Regions from separate parts of the Paenibacillus sp. IHBB 10380 genome, predicted to be linked through region 1. Evidence: riboswitches for the same ligand, from Rfam matches in the RefSeq annotation. Region 1 holds a riboswitch; the other holds the start of a gene.

What was found. Region 1 has a riboswitch for cyclic di-AMP ahead of UB51_RS22590 (C40 family peptidase). Riboswitches for the same ligand answer to the same signal wherever they lie in the genome.
Region 2: it holds a riboswitch for cyclic di-AMP, as region 1 does, so the genes downstream of both, UB51_RS10580 (hypothetical protein) here and UB51_RS22590 (C40 family peptidase) in region 1, are expected to answer to the same signal.

Annotation. Positions count from the first base shown of each region.
Region 1 is NZ_CP010976.1:4,973,115-4,980,526, forward strand. It holds gene UB51_RS22555 (pseudouridine synthase) at 1-35, shown strand, start outside; gene UB51_RS22560 (flagellar motor protein MotB) at 141-968, opposite strand; gene motA (flagellar motor stator protein MotA) at 958-1,758, opposite strand; gene UB51_RS22570 (hypothetical protein) at 1,952-2,245, shown strand; gene UB51_RS22575 (4a-hydroxytetrahydrobiopterin dehydratase) at 2,393-2,725, shown strand; gene UB51_RS22580 (c-type cytochrome) at 2,792-3,148, opposite strand; gene UB51_RS22585 (GNAT family N-acetyltransferase) at 3,292-3,786, opposite strand; gene UB51_RS22590 (C40 family peptidase) at 4,022-4,489, opposite strand; cyclic di-AMP (ydaO/yuaA leader) riboswitch at 4,493-4,631, opposite strand; gene UB51_RS22595 (C40 family peptidase) at 4,907-5,374, opposite strand; cyclic di-AMP (ydaO/yuaA leader) riboswitch at 5,378-5,516, opposite strand; gene UB51_RS22605 (hypothetical protein) at 5,730-6,557, opposite strand; gene UB51_RS22610 (M1 family metallopeptidase) at 6,569-7,412, opposite strand, start outside.
Region 2 is NZ_CP010976.1:2,453,001-2,460,412, forward strand. It holds gene UB51_RS10560 (histidine kinase) at 1-204, opposite strand, end outside; gene kdpC (potassium-transporting ATPase subunit KdpC) at 264-872, opposite strand; gene kdpB (potassium-transporting ATPase subunit KdpB) at 901-2,931, opposite strand; gene kdpA (potassium-transporting ATPase subunit KdpA) at 2,952-4,631, opposite strand; gene kdpF (K(+)-transporting ATPase subunit F) at 4,663-4,740, opposite strand; gene UB51_RS10580 (hypothetical protein) at 4,873-5,286, opposite strand; cyclic di-AMP (ydaO/yuaA leader) riboswitch at 5,407-5,588, opposite strand; cyclic di-AMP (ydaO/yuaA leader) riboswitch at 5,697-5,897, opposite strand; gene UB51_RS10585 (succinylglutamate desuccinylase/aspartoacylase family protein) at 6,312-6,995, opposite strand; gene UB51_RS10590 (hypothetical protein) at 7,368-7,412, shown strand, end outside.

The DNA.
Region 1 (7,412 bases):
AGCTGGGTATTCTACTTGATTACGATCTGCAATAGATAAGCAAAACGAGCCTTAGAAGTAATTCTAAAGGCTCGTTTTTTTATTGATTATTTTCTTGAGTTAAGTAGGTTGCAACCATCTCTCAAGATGAGTTCCGCTGATTAATCTTTAGCTTCTGTAATATTTAGAAGCTTATTATTATCTTGGTACTTACGAATAAGAGATACTTCAACACGTCTGTTCATGGCGCGGTTAATCGGTGTTCTATTATCTACAATCGGATGGTATTCTCCATAACCAACAGGCGTAAACTTCTTAGGATCGAGGTTCGTATTCAACAGTAATACTTTCATGAATTGCAAAGCCCGATCAGAGCTAAGATCCCAGTTGGATTCATAAAAACTATTATAGATCGGAATGTTATCGGTATGACCCGAGACGATGATATCATAGTCAGGGAACTCTTGTAGCATATTAGATATTACCTTACCTAGTTGTCTGGATTCAGGCTTAACCGTAGCGCTTCCTGAAGCAAAGAGTGCTGTATCGCTAATCGTAATCATTAATTGAGATTGATTAAGCTTCGTATTGAGCTGGTTACTTAAGCCATTGCCCTGTATATATTGATCAATCTGCTTCTTTAGCTTCTCTAAGTCTAGCTGCTCCTGCTGTTTAAGGGCAGCTGCTTGTTGTTCGCTTTTAGAATTAGAACGATTCTTAGGCATTGTATCGATTGATGATGAGGGTGTATCCTCCGCAGGACTATCGCTTGGTGTTGGTGATTTGTAATCTAGCACACCAGATCCACCGGTCAAGGCAACGTTGAATGCTTTACTCATCTCCTCGAACTTCTTGGCATCTGTCATACTCATTCCATAAAGAGCAATAAAGAGAGCTAGAAGTAGAGTGAGAAGGTCAGCATATGGAAGTAGCCATGATTCATCTGCATGCTCCTCATGCTCCTGTCTTCTACCCTTTTTACTTCTCACCTGAACCACCCGCCTTATCATCAGTATTCAATTCCAACCGTTCGGTAGGTGTTAAGAAGACAGATAGTTTTTGACTGATAGCAATAGTGGAGACACCTGATTGAATAGACAGTAGTCCTTCAACCATCATGAGTCTGAGGTCCACCTCATTCTTAGATAGACGTTTAAGCTTGTTAGAGATTGGGTGGCATATGATATATCCTACTGAAATCCCGAGTACTGTAGCGATAAATGCAGACCCAATAGCATGAGCTAACTCATCCATATTGTCCATGTGAGACAAAGCTGAGATTAGACCAATTACAGCTCCGAGTACCCCGAGAGAAGGAGCGTACATACCCGCTTGTGAAAAGATAAGCGCACCGACCTTGTGACGATCTTCTGTTGCGTTGATATCTTCCATCAGTACATCACGCACAAATTCTTGATCGTTACCATCGATGATCATACGCATACCATTACGTAAGAAATTATCATCAATTTCTTCTACTTTAGATTCTAGTGCAAGCAATCCCTCGCGACGTGTAATGGAAGCCCATTCCATAAATAGAGTAATCATTTCTTTTCTATCCATTAATTGTGGTTTTACAAAAATCATTTTTAACAATTTAGGGATTCTTTTGAGTTCAGACATAGGAAACCCAATAAACAGCGTGGCTGCTGTACCGCCCAATATAATGATATATGCAGCTGGAACAAGTAAACTCATAAGGGATGATCCTTTAAGGACCATACCTACTAGAATTGAAGCGAGACCAAGAACTAAACCAATAATTGTTGAAATTTCCATTATACACCTCATCCATGAGAAATAGAATTGAATCCTTTCATGCAGTCAATTGAAAATAAAGAAGATGGACTGTCCCGCAAGAGACGCATTATATTATTTATCGTCAGAAGTGACTTTTTTTTTTAGGGATATTTTCCGGTATAATGAAATGAGTGACTAATGTACTATTACAATAGAGAGTGGAGGCGTGAATATGGGAGTAAAACATGGACGAAATTATGATGATATTTTAAGAGAATTCACGACAGCAGTAGGCCAAATTACAGATTGTTATGAGTTTTTTGAAATGGAGCAAGGTGAATGGGAGCAGCTTCCAGAGGAAGGGAAAAAAGAGGTTCTTGAGGCACTGGCCGAAGATTTATTTTACGGACTGGGCACAGATTCTATGATTAAGGTTGGAAGTGGTGTAGTGATCTATGATCGTGATATCCACAGAATTAATGTTTTGATAGGTGAAGAGGAAATTACTTTTGTTTCTTTGATTTAATTCCTAGTAGTTGATTCTATATCGATGCTAAGAAGGCATGTATGAATGAATGAATCGTTAAGAGAATATACTGTCAGAAGGTTATTTCAGTAATCGTCGAACGAACTTAAGTTAGATTGAAGTTAGTCGGAAGAGGAGGAAATAAACATGGCATATATGAAGGAAGACATTGAAGTATATCTAAGTAAATTAGATGGATGGGAGTTGGAGGAGGAGCGGTGGCTTGTACGCAAATACGTTTTCTCGAGTTTTATGAAGGGAATCGCATTTGTGGACGAAGTTGCGACCATATCCGAAGCGTTTGATCATCATCCATTAATTCATATTGACTATACCACAGTCATGTTACGTCTCACCTCTTGGAGTGAAGGGGCGCTGACTGCTCTCGATTTCAAAGCTGCGCAACAATATAATGAATCTTTTGAGAAAATGTGTGGTAGTGAAAGAGTGAGAGAAGAAGGCAAGCAGAGGAAAAGATAGTTAAATATCAGAAACGGGCATCATTCCTATTGGAGTGATGCCCGTTTCTGATATGCTGTCAACGATTTACTTTTTCTCAGATAACCAAAGGGCGACGTTAGCAATTTCTTCATCTTTTAATTGACCTTTAAAAGCCGGCATAATTCCGCTACCTTTGGAAACGATGTTATAAATCTGTTCCGCCGACATTGTAGCCCCAATGTTCTGTAAGTTCGGTCCTACTGCACCCTCTAGTTGATCGCCATGACAGCTGATACAGTTGGCTTTAACCAGTGTTTCAGCAGCTCCAGCATCTAAGGTAACTGCGGGCATACTTGGTTTTTCTTCTTCCGCTACTTCTTCTTTACCTGGCAATGTAAACATAAGTACCAGGGCTATTGTACACGCTGCGAAAAACAAACCGCTCATGATCCATTTTTGCATAATTATTCGTCCCTTTCTATTTAAGCTAATGTACTTATTATAACGGAACAAACTCTTAGAGCATAGCATTTGTGACAAAAAATAAACAAATATATTGTTAATTTTATCAAAAAACTCACAGAGTAGTGCTATTTATCATATGATTAGGTGTTATCTTGCTGATAGACCATACAGTAGAAGTCTTTATTACCATCAGGAGTAAGTCGTTCGTAACAATCAGTAATGATGAAGTTGGATTTGGCATAGGCTTGAATAGCGCGTTTATTCCAAGTAAGTACTTCTAGATCTATTTCATTCTGGGGCTCTCGTAACAATGCCGTATGAACAATGGATTGCACAAAAGATTTACCCCTTCCTTGGCCACACAAATCAGGGTGCATACAGATGCCTAAACGCGTTACTCCCTCTAATGGAAAGAACTGTGCAAATCCACATAACTCCCCAGACTTGTTCATAACGGATACATATTGAGCTGTTCTGAGAAGAGGGTCCCCGAACTCAATACCAAGCTTCTCCATTTGTTCCCAAGGCATCCAACCATATATGTTGTAAGGTGGGGCGAACTTCCAATCACAAATAGCTTGGGCATGGCTTATCTCCATAGGAAGAACAATGAAATCTTCATCTTTATTGCTCATGTTAGGCTCTCCTTTGCTCTCAGATAAATTTGGTTATCATCGTTGAAACACATGTGATATGTATTTACGGGAAGTAGGTGCTTAGTTCTCAAATAGCAGGATAATAAAGAGTAAGCTCAATCAAAGTATGCAATGATAAGCATTAAAAGATGCACATATGAGAAGACACAAAAAACCCGAGAGTTGAGATTCGGTAAAAATCTCAACTCTCGGGCGGTAAGGTCAAATGAATGATTTAATCAATCGCAACGGCTTCATATGTATCAGTACTCATAATTCTCTTGGCACCGATGTAGCGGGAAACGTAGTAGCTTTCGCTAAGTGAGTTAATAATTACACCATTAGAAGAAGAGGCATGTGCGAATTTACCATCACCAACATAAATTCCAACGTGTGAAACGCCTTTTCCACTCGTGTTAAAGAATACTAGATCGCCTTCACGTAAATCACTACGATCTACAGCAGTACCCATACCGAATTGTGAACCAGATTGATGTGGCAAATTGATACCTAGTTTCTCAAAAATATACATTGTAAATCCGGAGCAATCGAAGCCGCTTGTGCTGACCCCGCCGTTTTTATAACTGGTTCCAAGTGTTGGAGCAATCGCTGTATCCATTTTAGAGTCTGCGAAAGCGCTTCCTGTTCCAATAGTAAATAATAAGGCCAAACCCATAAATGAAGATACTAATTTCTTATTCAACAATATGATTCCTCCTGGTGCCTGCGAGGTTAGCTTAAGGATTCGGTTGAAGGTCCCCTATGATCCCTTTGATGCAAGATCAATTCACCCACTACTGGTTCCCCCGCTTCCCGACTTTACGGGAATTCGGCTGATTGGTTAACGCTATATTGATAGAACGTATACATCAATAATAAGTTGTTACAACACTTATTACAAAGTTGTTACTAAAAACTAACTGGGACTATTGTAACAAAGGATTAATAGTTTGGCAATTGTTTCTATCAATAATATTAAAAAAAATTATGGATTAGTTAAAAAAAATGAAACCTTTTTGTGATTTATTACGTCTATAGTATGAAATAAAAGAAAAACCCACTCATAAGATTTCGGCAAAAATCTTATGAGCAGGCTATGAGCAGGCTTAGTTATAAAGATTTAGTTATACGCGGTAGCTTGATACTTAGCTGTACTCATCACACGTTTAGCGCCAACGTAGCGTTTGGAGTAATAGCTTTCATTGAGAGAGCTAACGATCACCCCACGTGAAGTAGATGCATGTGCGAATTTACCATTACCAACAAATATCCCAACATGGGATACACCATTTCCAAAGGTATTAAAGAAGACAAGGTCTCCAGGTCTCATCGCATTACGTGACACAGAATCACCTATCTGATACTGTGATGAGGACTGACGAGGAAGAGTGACACCTAGTTTTTGAAATACGTATTTGGTAAATCCAGAGCAGTCAAATCCATTGGTGGATGTTCCAGCGGTCTTGTAACTAACCCCGATAGTAGGATGAATAACTGAGTCCAGTTTCGAGTCTGCAAATACGCTTCCAGTTCCAATGGTTAGTGCAAGTGCCACGCTCAGTGCTACGGCGGATAATTTCTTCTTCAATACATATTCCCCTTCCAATGCCTGCGAGGTTAGCTTAAGGATTCGGTTGAAGGTCCCCTATGATCCCTCTAATGCGAGATCAATTCACCCATATCATGGTTCCCCCGCTCCCTGGTGCCAAGGAATTTGGCTTTTATCGTGCACCTGAAAGTGACAGTCGTATACAATAATAATGTCGTAAAGATTACAAAGTTGTTACTAAAAACTAACTGGGATTATTTTAACAGAGGATGTATGGTTTTGCAAACGTTTAAAGCAAAGTATACAGGAAAAACCCCGCCCTTTTTCTCAAAAATGGGTGGGGTTTTTCCTGTATCAAGGCATTACAGTGATGACAAAAATTTAATAATTTATTTTATGAAGATTTGAACCTCTTGGTATACCATAAGTCAAACTGTGCTGTGATCCCCCATAATTTAAACAGACAGGATATGAAATGATAAGCTTGTTGAACAATAAGGCCAAGTAATCCAGTCCACCAAAGGGACACACCCGTGAATAGGCTGAACAGTAACAAGCAACTAAGCCCTAGAATGAGTGAAATACCCATAACAGACATCACATAACGAAGACATATCATCATGGAGGAGAGGATCCCTGCGAGGCCTGTTGCGCCAAATTGCATGTAGAGAATCAATTGATGGATGATATAACGGTATACATACCAAGCGAGAACATATGGCACAGTTTGTAGCCATATAGAAGGAGATATAACTGCTGTGAGTGCCATATTATATAATTTTGGAATGAGCCAATAAGCTGGAGCTAATACAAGTCCGATCTCTATCCAATATAGCAGCGTCATTGGTTTCCAGAGTTTACGTATACCCTCAAAAAAGAAAAGTCCTCGTTCTCCTAATCTTTCTTGATGAAGACCATAAATAATTCCTGCATGAATAAGTGGGGTAACAATCATGCGTAATAGTAGCACAGCTAACAACATCCATAGAAAGGAGTGGACGGTCTGACTGTTTGTTAAACTTAATTGTCCTTCTACATAGAAGAGAATCTGACTTAACTCATTCGGAGGTGGGTCAGGATAGCGTAGGAATAAAGGGACAACGGCTGATTTAACCAAACGGTATAGAAAGTACCCACTGAGTAACTGGTATAGAAATAGAATGATAACAACGTAGAATTGGTCTTTGACACTTTTCCAGCCATTTGAAATATTGATCCTCACCGGCACTCACCTCACCATGACAGACTTCCAAGCCATGTTTCCAATAGCTTGGTTATGCTTATATTTAAGCGGGATACAATCTTGTGATCGTTATCTACCTTCATATAATTGTTGATATGGTTATTCTCAAGTACAAGAGTGTATTCAGGATCTATCATCGCCCATGCCAGAGGAGATTTGTACTGTAGCTTGAACTGAATCCGATCGCCATTCCCTTTCCATACTTTATGGATAGAGTGACCATCAGCAAAGCGAAAAAGGATGGGTATATTGGGGTACAGTCCATCTTGTCGATCTACGGTGACGACGGATTCATAGAGGGGCCCCTGGGCGCTCTTTTTCTGTTGTACAGTAATCTGGTTTATGGCGAAATCGGTCATTTGGCTGCCATATACGTATTGATTGAAATAGGATTGCCATGAAGTATGAGTAACCTGCTCCACGACTTTTTGGAAGTCCAGCGTTGTAGGATGAGCGAAACGGTATTTTATACTGTATGTCTTCATAATTTTGCCCATTGTTTGAGTCCCTACTTGCTGCTCAATTCCTTTCAATATAAGCTTACCGCGGTAATAGGCATTCTGGGCATAGTGCTCCTGAGATCCATATTTCCATGCCTCTTGGTTGAGTGGAGCGGGAGAAGAGATAACGGCTGCTTGAATGGCAAGGTTAGGAATGACCCCATACTCCTGTTCCATGAGTTTATCTTCCACATAAGATGTGAATCCTTCATCTAGCCAAGCTTCTTCGAACTCGTTGTTTGCAATCATTCCATAGAAATATTGATGACCAATTTCGTGGATGACTGTTCGCTCCAATTCATAACCAGGAGAGTCATTCTTGGCCCCGAAGGCC
Region 2 (7,412 bases), 2.5 Mb from region 1:
TATCGTCTCTGCACGCTGCATCGTAGAAACAGCACAGATTACAACATCAATGCCTTGGCTTTTAAGAGATTGTCCTTCACGTAACATATGATACGTTTTTCCAGAACCGCTAACAGAACCAATATAAACTTTCAACCGGCCTTGATGTAGCTTGGAGATGGACTGCAAGATCTCTTCCGGTTTTTTTCTTCTGAAATTATCCATCGTCCCTCCTGCACGGATAAAAACCGGAGCACCCTCATAAGGGTGACCGGCTTCTTTCATTATTTATTAAAAGTTTCTTTCAAGGCTATGTTCAATTTAAGCACATTAACGCGTGGTTCCCCGAACACACCAAGATCGCGTCCTTCCGTATTTGCTTCAACCAGATTACCTAGTTGGGCCTCAGATATCCCTAACAGTTTGCTGATCCGTGGTATCTGAACTTTAGCTGACTCTGGTGTAATATGAGGGTCCAGACCAGAGCCTGAGTTCGTAATCAAGTCAATGGGAAGCTTGCTTACGGGTACGTCGGGATTACTTTGCTCCCATGCAGCAATGGACTCTTGCGTTCTCTTCAACAATTCTGGATTGGAAGGAGCATAGTTATTGGTTCCAGATGCCTCGGCTTTATACTCGATGCTCGATACTCTACCTTGAAAATACTTTGGATCTGTAAAATTCTGTCCGATTAATTCCGAGCCTATCACTTCACCTTGACTGTTCTGAATAAGGCTACCATTTGCTTTATCGGGCATTAACAGTTGTGCCGCTCCTGTACTTACAAGCGGGTACACGATGCCGCACAATACAATAAGCACCAGACTACATCTTATGGCAGTACTAAGGGAGAGGCCCACTGTTTTCAAGCTTGTATTTAACGTTTTATTCATATCTCTTCATACCCTTTCTATATATAATCTAAATCCAGAAATGTACAACCATATCAATTAACTTGATCCCGACGAACGGCGCTACGATACCACCCAATCCATATATAAAAAGATTACGTTGTAGCAGTTTGTTGGAGCTCATCGGTTTGTATGCGACACCTCTCATGGCAAGTGGGATCAATAATGGAATGATGATCGCGTTAAAAATCAATGCTGATAATATGGCGGACATCGGCGAACCTAAACCCATGACATTGAGAGCTTCCATTTGCGGTATGGCTAGCATAAACATGGCCGGAATGATAGCGAAATATTTGGCAACGTCGTTTGAGATACTAAATGTCGTTAGTGCGCCACGAGTCATCAATAGTTGCTTCCCGATAGCCACCACTTCAATGATCTTCGATGGGTCGGAATCCAGATCGACCATATTGGCCGCTTCCTTGGCTGCTACCGTACCACTGTTCATCGCAAGTCCTACGTCTGCTTGAGCTAGTGCTGGGGCATCATTTGTGCCATCCCCCGTCATCGCTACCAACTTACCTTGCGCTTGTTCTCGCTTAATGACAGCAATTTTATCTTCTGGTTTACTTTCAGCGATAAACTCATCCACACCTGCCTCCCGTGCAATGGTTTCAGCCGTCAATGAATTATCTCCCGTACACATAATGGTTCTAATCCCCATTTTACGAAGTTGTTCGAAGCGTTCTTTCATCCCCGGTTTCACAGTATCTTTGAGATAGATCAGTCCGAAGATTTGATTATCGACCGCTACGGCCAGCGGGGTTCCGCCTTCCCTCGCAATCGAGTCACCTTTTGTACCCAAGTCCACGGGTATTGTGCCGCCTTGACCTTCTACCCATTTCTTCACTGCATCGACTGCGCCTTTACGCACTTTACGACCGTCTTTCAGATCAATTCCACTCATCCGAGTTTCGGCTTTAAATTCGATAAACTCGCCATCTATAGCGATGGATTCGTTAAAAGGTTGCTCTTGCTTTTTAAGAAGATCCAACACAGAGCGACCTTCTGGTGTTTCGTCTTTGACGGAGCTAATTGCAGCCCACTCCGCAACTGAAGCTTGGTTCTCTGAACCAACAGGAATAAACGCGCTGGCCATTCGATTACCGAAAGTGATCGTTCCTGTCTTATCAAGAATCATCGTGTTAATATCGCCAGCGGCTTCAACGGCTTTACCCGACATCGCCAGCACGTTGAATTGGGTAACACGGTCCATACCTGCAATTCCGATAGCTGACAGCAGCCCACCAATCGTTGTTGGAATCAAGCATACAAGTAAAGATATAAGAATAGGAACCGTCAGCTCAATTTCCAAGTACCTTGCGATCGGTGCAAGGGTAACGACAACAATCAAAAAAATGATCGTCAAGCTTGTTAGCAGGGTGTTCAACGCAATTTCATTAGGTGTTTTTTGTCTTGAAGCACCCTCCACCAGAGCGATCATACGATCGATAAATGACTCTCCAGGATCACTTGTAATTTTGATCTTGATCTTATCACTGACAACCCGAGTACCGCCTGTTACCGAACTAAAGTCACCACCCGCTTCTTTAATAACGGCTGCAGATTCACCCGTAATGGCGGATTCATCGACAGAGGCCAGACCTTCGATCACCTCACCGTCACCAGGAATCATCTCTCCTTGTGACACGACGACGATATCCCCTTTACGGAGGTCGGTTGAAGGTACTTGCTTCAGAACGCCATTCACTATTTTATTGGCTGTGATCTCTTTCTTCGATTGTTTCAAAGAATCGGCCTGTGCCTTGCCACGTCCTTCTGCTAAAGCTTCAGCAAAGTTAGCGAACAGCACCGTTAACAACAAAATCAAAAATACAGTCAGATTAAAACCGATACTGTCTTCCGTACCGAAGTAATTTGGGAACATCGTCATGAGTAGCACAATGAATGTCCCGACTTCTACCACAAACATCACGGGATTTTTCATCATCTTGACTGGGTTCAACTTCACAAAGCTATCTTTTATCGCCTTTGTCACTATATCACCGGTTAATAACTTTTTTCGATTTGCATTCATATCTATGTTCCACCTTTTCTTTAACGGTTCGTTAAATGCTCAGCAATAGGACCAAGCACAATCGCCGGCAGGAATGTCAATGCACCAATGATCAAGACCGTACCAATGAGAATACCAACGAATAAACCATTATCCGTACGTAACGTCCCAATCGTTTCTGGAACCCATTTCTTACGTGACAGAGAACCTGCTACAGCAAGGAGTGCAATCATCGAAATATAACGACCTAATAACATGACAACACCCGTAGAAATATTCCAAAATGCCGTGTTATCACCGAGACCCTCAAAACCGGAGCCATTGTTCGCCGCAGAAGACGTGTATTCATACAACACCTGAGAAATACCATGGAAAGATGGGTTTGTTATCGCCACTTTACCAACCTCTGTCATCAGCGCAATGGCTGTTGGAGCCAAGATAATCAACGGATGGGCCAAGATGGCGATAGCTATAAGCTTCATCTCTCTAGCCTCAATTTTTCGTCCTAAGAACTCAGGCGTACGTCCGACCATCAATCCAGCGAGAAAAACAGCCAAGATGGCATACATCAGCATGTTCACAATGCCTACGCCTTTTCCCCCGAACACGCAGTTTAGCATCATTAATGCAAGCGGTGTGATCCCACCAAGTGGTGTCAATGTATCATGCATGTTGTTCACCGAACCTGTAGTCGCCGCTGTTGTCACCGTGGTGAAGAGCGCGGATTGGGCAACGCCAAATCGTACCTCTTTCCCTTCCATACTACCTTGTGAAGAATCAGTACCCAATCGGTTCAGTGCTGGGTTACCGTTAGACTCTGATACATAGACCAAAGACAAGAACACCATAAATAAAATCATCATCGCCGAAAAAATAACCCAACCTTGCTTCTTGTTTTTGGCAAACAAACCGAATGTATAAGGCAAAGCAGCAGCCAATGACCACATGGATAATATCTCAACTACATTCGTAAGTGGATTGGGGTTCTCAAACGGATGTGCCGAGTTTACGCCGAAGAATCCACCACCATTCGTCCCCAAGTGTTTAATGGACTCTAATGAAGCAACCGGTCCGATGGCAATTTGCTGTCCTTGTCCATCAAGCCCTGTCACCGATAACATGGGTTGCAAGGTTTGTGGAACTTGAAGCGCTACAAGCAGCATTGTAACCACAAATGCTATTGGAAGGAACACACGTATAATTGCCTTCACGAAATCCTCAAAAAAGTTACCGATGGTTTCACCCTTGCTCGTAATAGCTCGTATAAACGCAATCGCCACACACAATCCCGTCGCCGCGGATGTGAACATCATCATCATGATCACGGCCATTTGCGAAAAGTATGACAGACCGCTTTCTCCGCTGTAATGTTGTAAGTTCGTATTCGTCATGAAGCTAATGACCGTGTTGAAGGTCAAAGTCGGCTCCATGTTGTCAATATTATTCGGATTAAACGGCAGAAATTTCTGCATTCGGAGAATGAGATAGCTGACGATAACCAGCACAATATTCGTTAAGATAAAGCTAAATGCGTACCTTTTCCAAGTCATTCCCTTGCGTTCCTTCAAACCAATTAAGGAAAATATCGGTCTCTCCACAAAGGAGAACCATTTATCTGTTTTGTTGCTTTCATTCTGAAATACGTTGTACAGGTAAGTACCCAACGGCTTGACGAGTAACACCAAGACCAGGATAACGATAGCAATTTGTAGAATGCCCATGAGTGATTACTTCCTCCTTAGATTTGAAGCTTTAGAATTTTTCTGGGTTAATCAACGCATAGATCAAATAAAGAAATATAAACACTGTTAATACTGAAACAACTATCATTGTCCATCGCCCTCCGCTTCTCGGACCACACTTCCACACCAAGATAAAAATCCAGTAAACAAAGCGTAGGCTCCTGCCAGAATTAACACCATGTACAGATCTAGCATGTAAATCCCTCCCAAACTTCAATTGTTATTTATCAACTAACATAGAGACTAGAAACGAAGCATCTTGACTGTGCGTATGAATCACATAACTTGCTCCAAGCCCTTTGTAGATCGATCTTGGATTGCTCGAATGAGTAATAATATAAATGGGCTCTGAGGTCCATGTGCGACATATTCGTAAATACCGGCAGCTTAGATTCAAACTGCTTTCAAATAAAATGATTTTACCCACTGAGAACTCCGGGATGACCCATGTACGTTCATCCGTAGTACCGACCATGAGGGTTTTCTCTACGCCCATTTTCTTCATCCGCTCTCTCTCCACTTTATTGTTCGTTATAGCGGCGAACGGGATCTTGTATCTCATTAATTGACGGATAAAAGCTTCTCCTATTAAATTTGGAGCGGATACGATCATCAAATCTTGTTGTACTTTCATGTGATTCTCCTCCTATTAATTAGAAAGAGAAGACAACAAAAAGAAAGCCTCGGGGCAGAGAAGAACTCATCCCGTGGCTTCTTAAGGCAGGTCAAAGACCCTGTCTTATTCACGAAAATTGTTGCCTCTCTCAATACGCTTACGAGGTTAGCTGTCGGATTCGGGCGTGAGAGTCGCCCTACTCGGGAGCAAGCTTACTTGCCCCGAGATTCACCCCTTGAAGTCATGATCAATTATAAGGATCATCACTTCCGTTGGTTCCCCCGTTCCTTTTCTATTCAAGGACTCAGCGATAAAAAACACAGTAAAAAACCACAGAGGTCTAAGCCCTGTGGTCGAAATACGATCACACGCTCCATCATCCTCTCTCATATAAGAGCAGCGCTGTTTCCTTAGTACCAAAAGGAAAAGCAACTGCATTCCAACGCTTACGAGGTTAGCTGTCGGATTCGGGCGGTGAGAGTCGCCCTACCTATTACGAATTTCATGATATTCGTAATAGGATTCACCCCAGATGATACATGAGACGGCTCTCACACCGCTTATGCATCATCAATTTATTGGTTCCCCCATTTCCCTTACATAACAAGGAAATTCAGCGATTCTAAATGGAAAACTTTGTTTGTTGTACTGATGAGATGAATCATACCCTCGACGTTTATTTCTGTAAAGAATGGTGTGGATTCAAATAAGGCAATGTAGGACATTTAGGGAAACTAATTCATCACTTATCTTCGATTTACTGCATCCATCTCTTTATTTCTCATTTTCTCTTATAAATGTTAAAAATACTAGCATAACGTAGAATTCATATAGTAAATCAAAGCATAAGCCATATGTATTCGTTTCCACGTTCATTTTCAGTCAAAACACGAAGAATAACCCTCCAATTCGAATTTTACTTTGGCAACCGTTCAGCGTATGATTCATATGGATTTCTAAGATTCTAATATACATAGATTACATAGATACACAAAAAGGCATTAGATAAGCGCTACCCAAGGCTTCTTAATTCACCTTAATCCTTACTTATTCATTAAGCCTGCTTCTCTTAAGAAACTACAAGCTATATCTACCTGATACTTCACACGAGTCGATCGTTTTAGACTCCAACATGTTTCAACTGTTATGGACTTCGCACATAGAATTCGAGCTACAGCAGTACGTGAGGACCCCGGCAATTCATGTAAACGAAGGTTAAAATGGTGTGATTTCACTTGAGTCTTCCCATTGACTCTATTCATAATTCGTCTTATAGCTGGTTTACTCAAGCTCTTGGGATTCGTGATCAGCGTCTGACCGAGTACCTTTGAATTTAATTGAGATAATCCATTGGCTTCATGAAGATCTAAATACCATGAGGGCTTGTACCTTGTAGCCAACTTAAATAAAGATGCTGCTAAAGAATGAGTAGCTGACTTATTTGCCTTCTTTGGAAAAGTACGGTTCAGATCCGGAATACCTCTGATCCGTTTCTCATAAGCTTTTTTATTTACAATAGGAACGATGATCAGTCTGCCTTCATTAATACGTAATTTACCTTTTTTGAAATCATCAACAAGTTTATGTGCTGCCGCAATGCTTCCTACTTCATTCCCATGAATACCAGAGACAATCATGAAGTTGGGGCCTGTCTTGTCTCCCTCTATGACAAAATACGGCGTTGCAAATGAAGATCCTGAGGCTAGGACATGCCGTTGTATAAGCACTATGGTCACCCCCTCTCATTACATTGTGATCACCACTATATTCATATGCTAAGTAGAGATCAATAGATTGGACAGGACGCCAATAGTTACAAATTTCTACACAAAAAGAACCTACATGGGCTGTAGGCTTCTCTTCGGTTACTACATAACTCTCTCATCAATACGTCGTGAATATTTGAATAAGGCACTAACGGAATTCGTGACTGCTGGATGCCCGTAATGTTTTTGAAGAAATCATCTAGCAACAGCCCTTTTTCTATTCCCTTCCATAAAGCGTAGGTATATCAATTTTTTACATGGTAATGATTTACTAATACTCCAAAATGATATAGTATGGAAATGAAATACATAACTTTTTGGGAGGCTTATAGAATGAAATCATTATTCAAAAATACCGCGGTCGTGGCGGCATTAGGT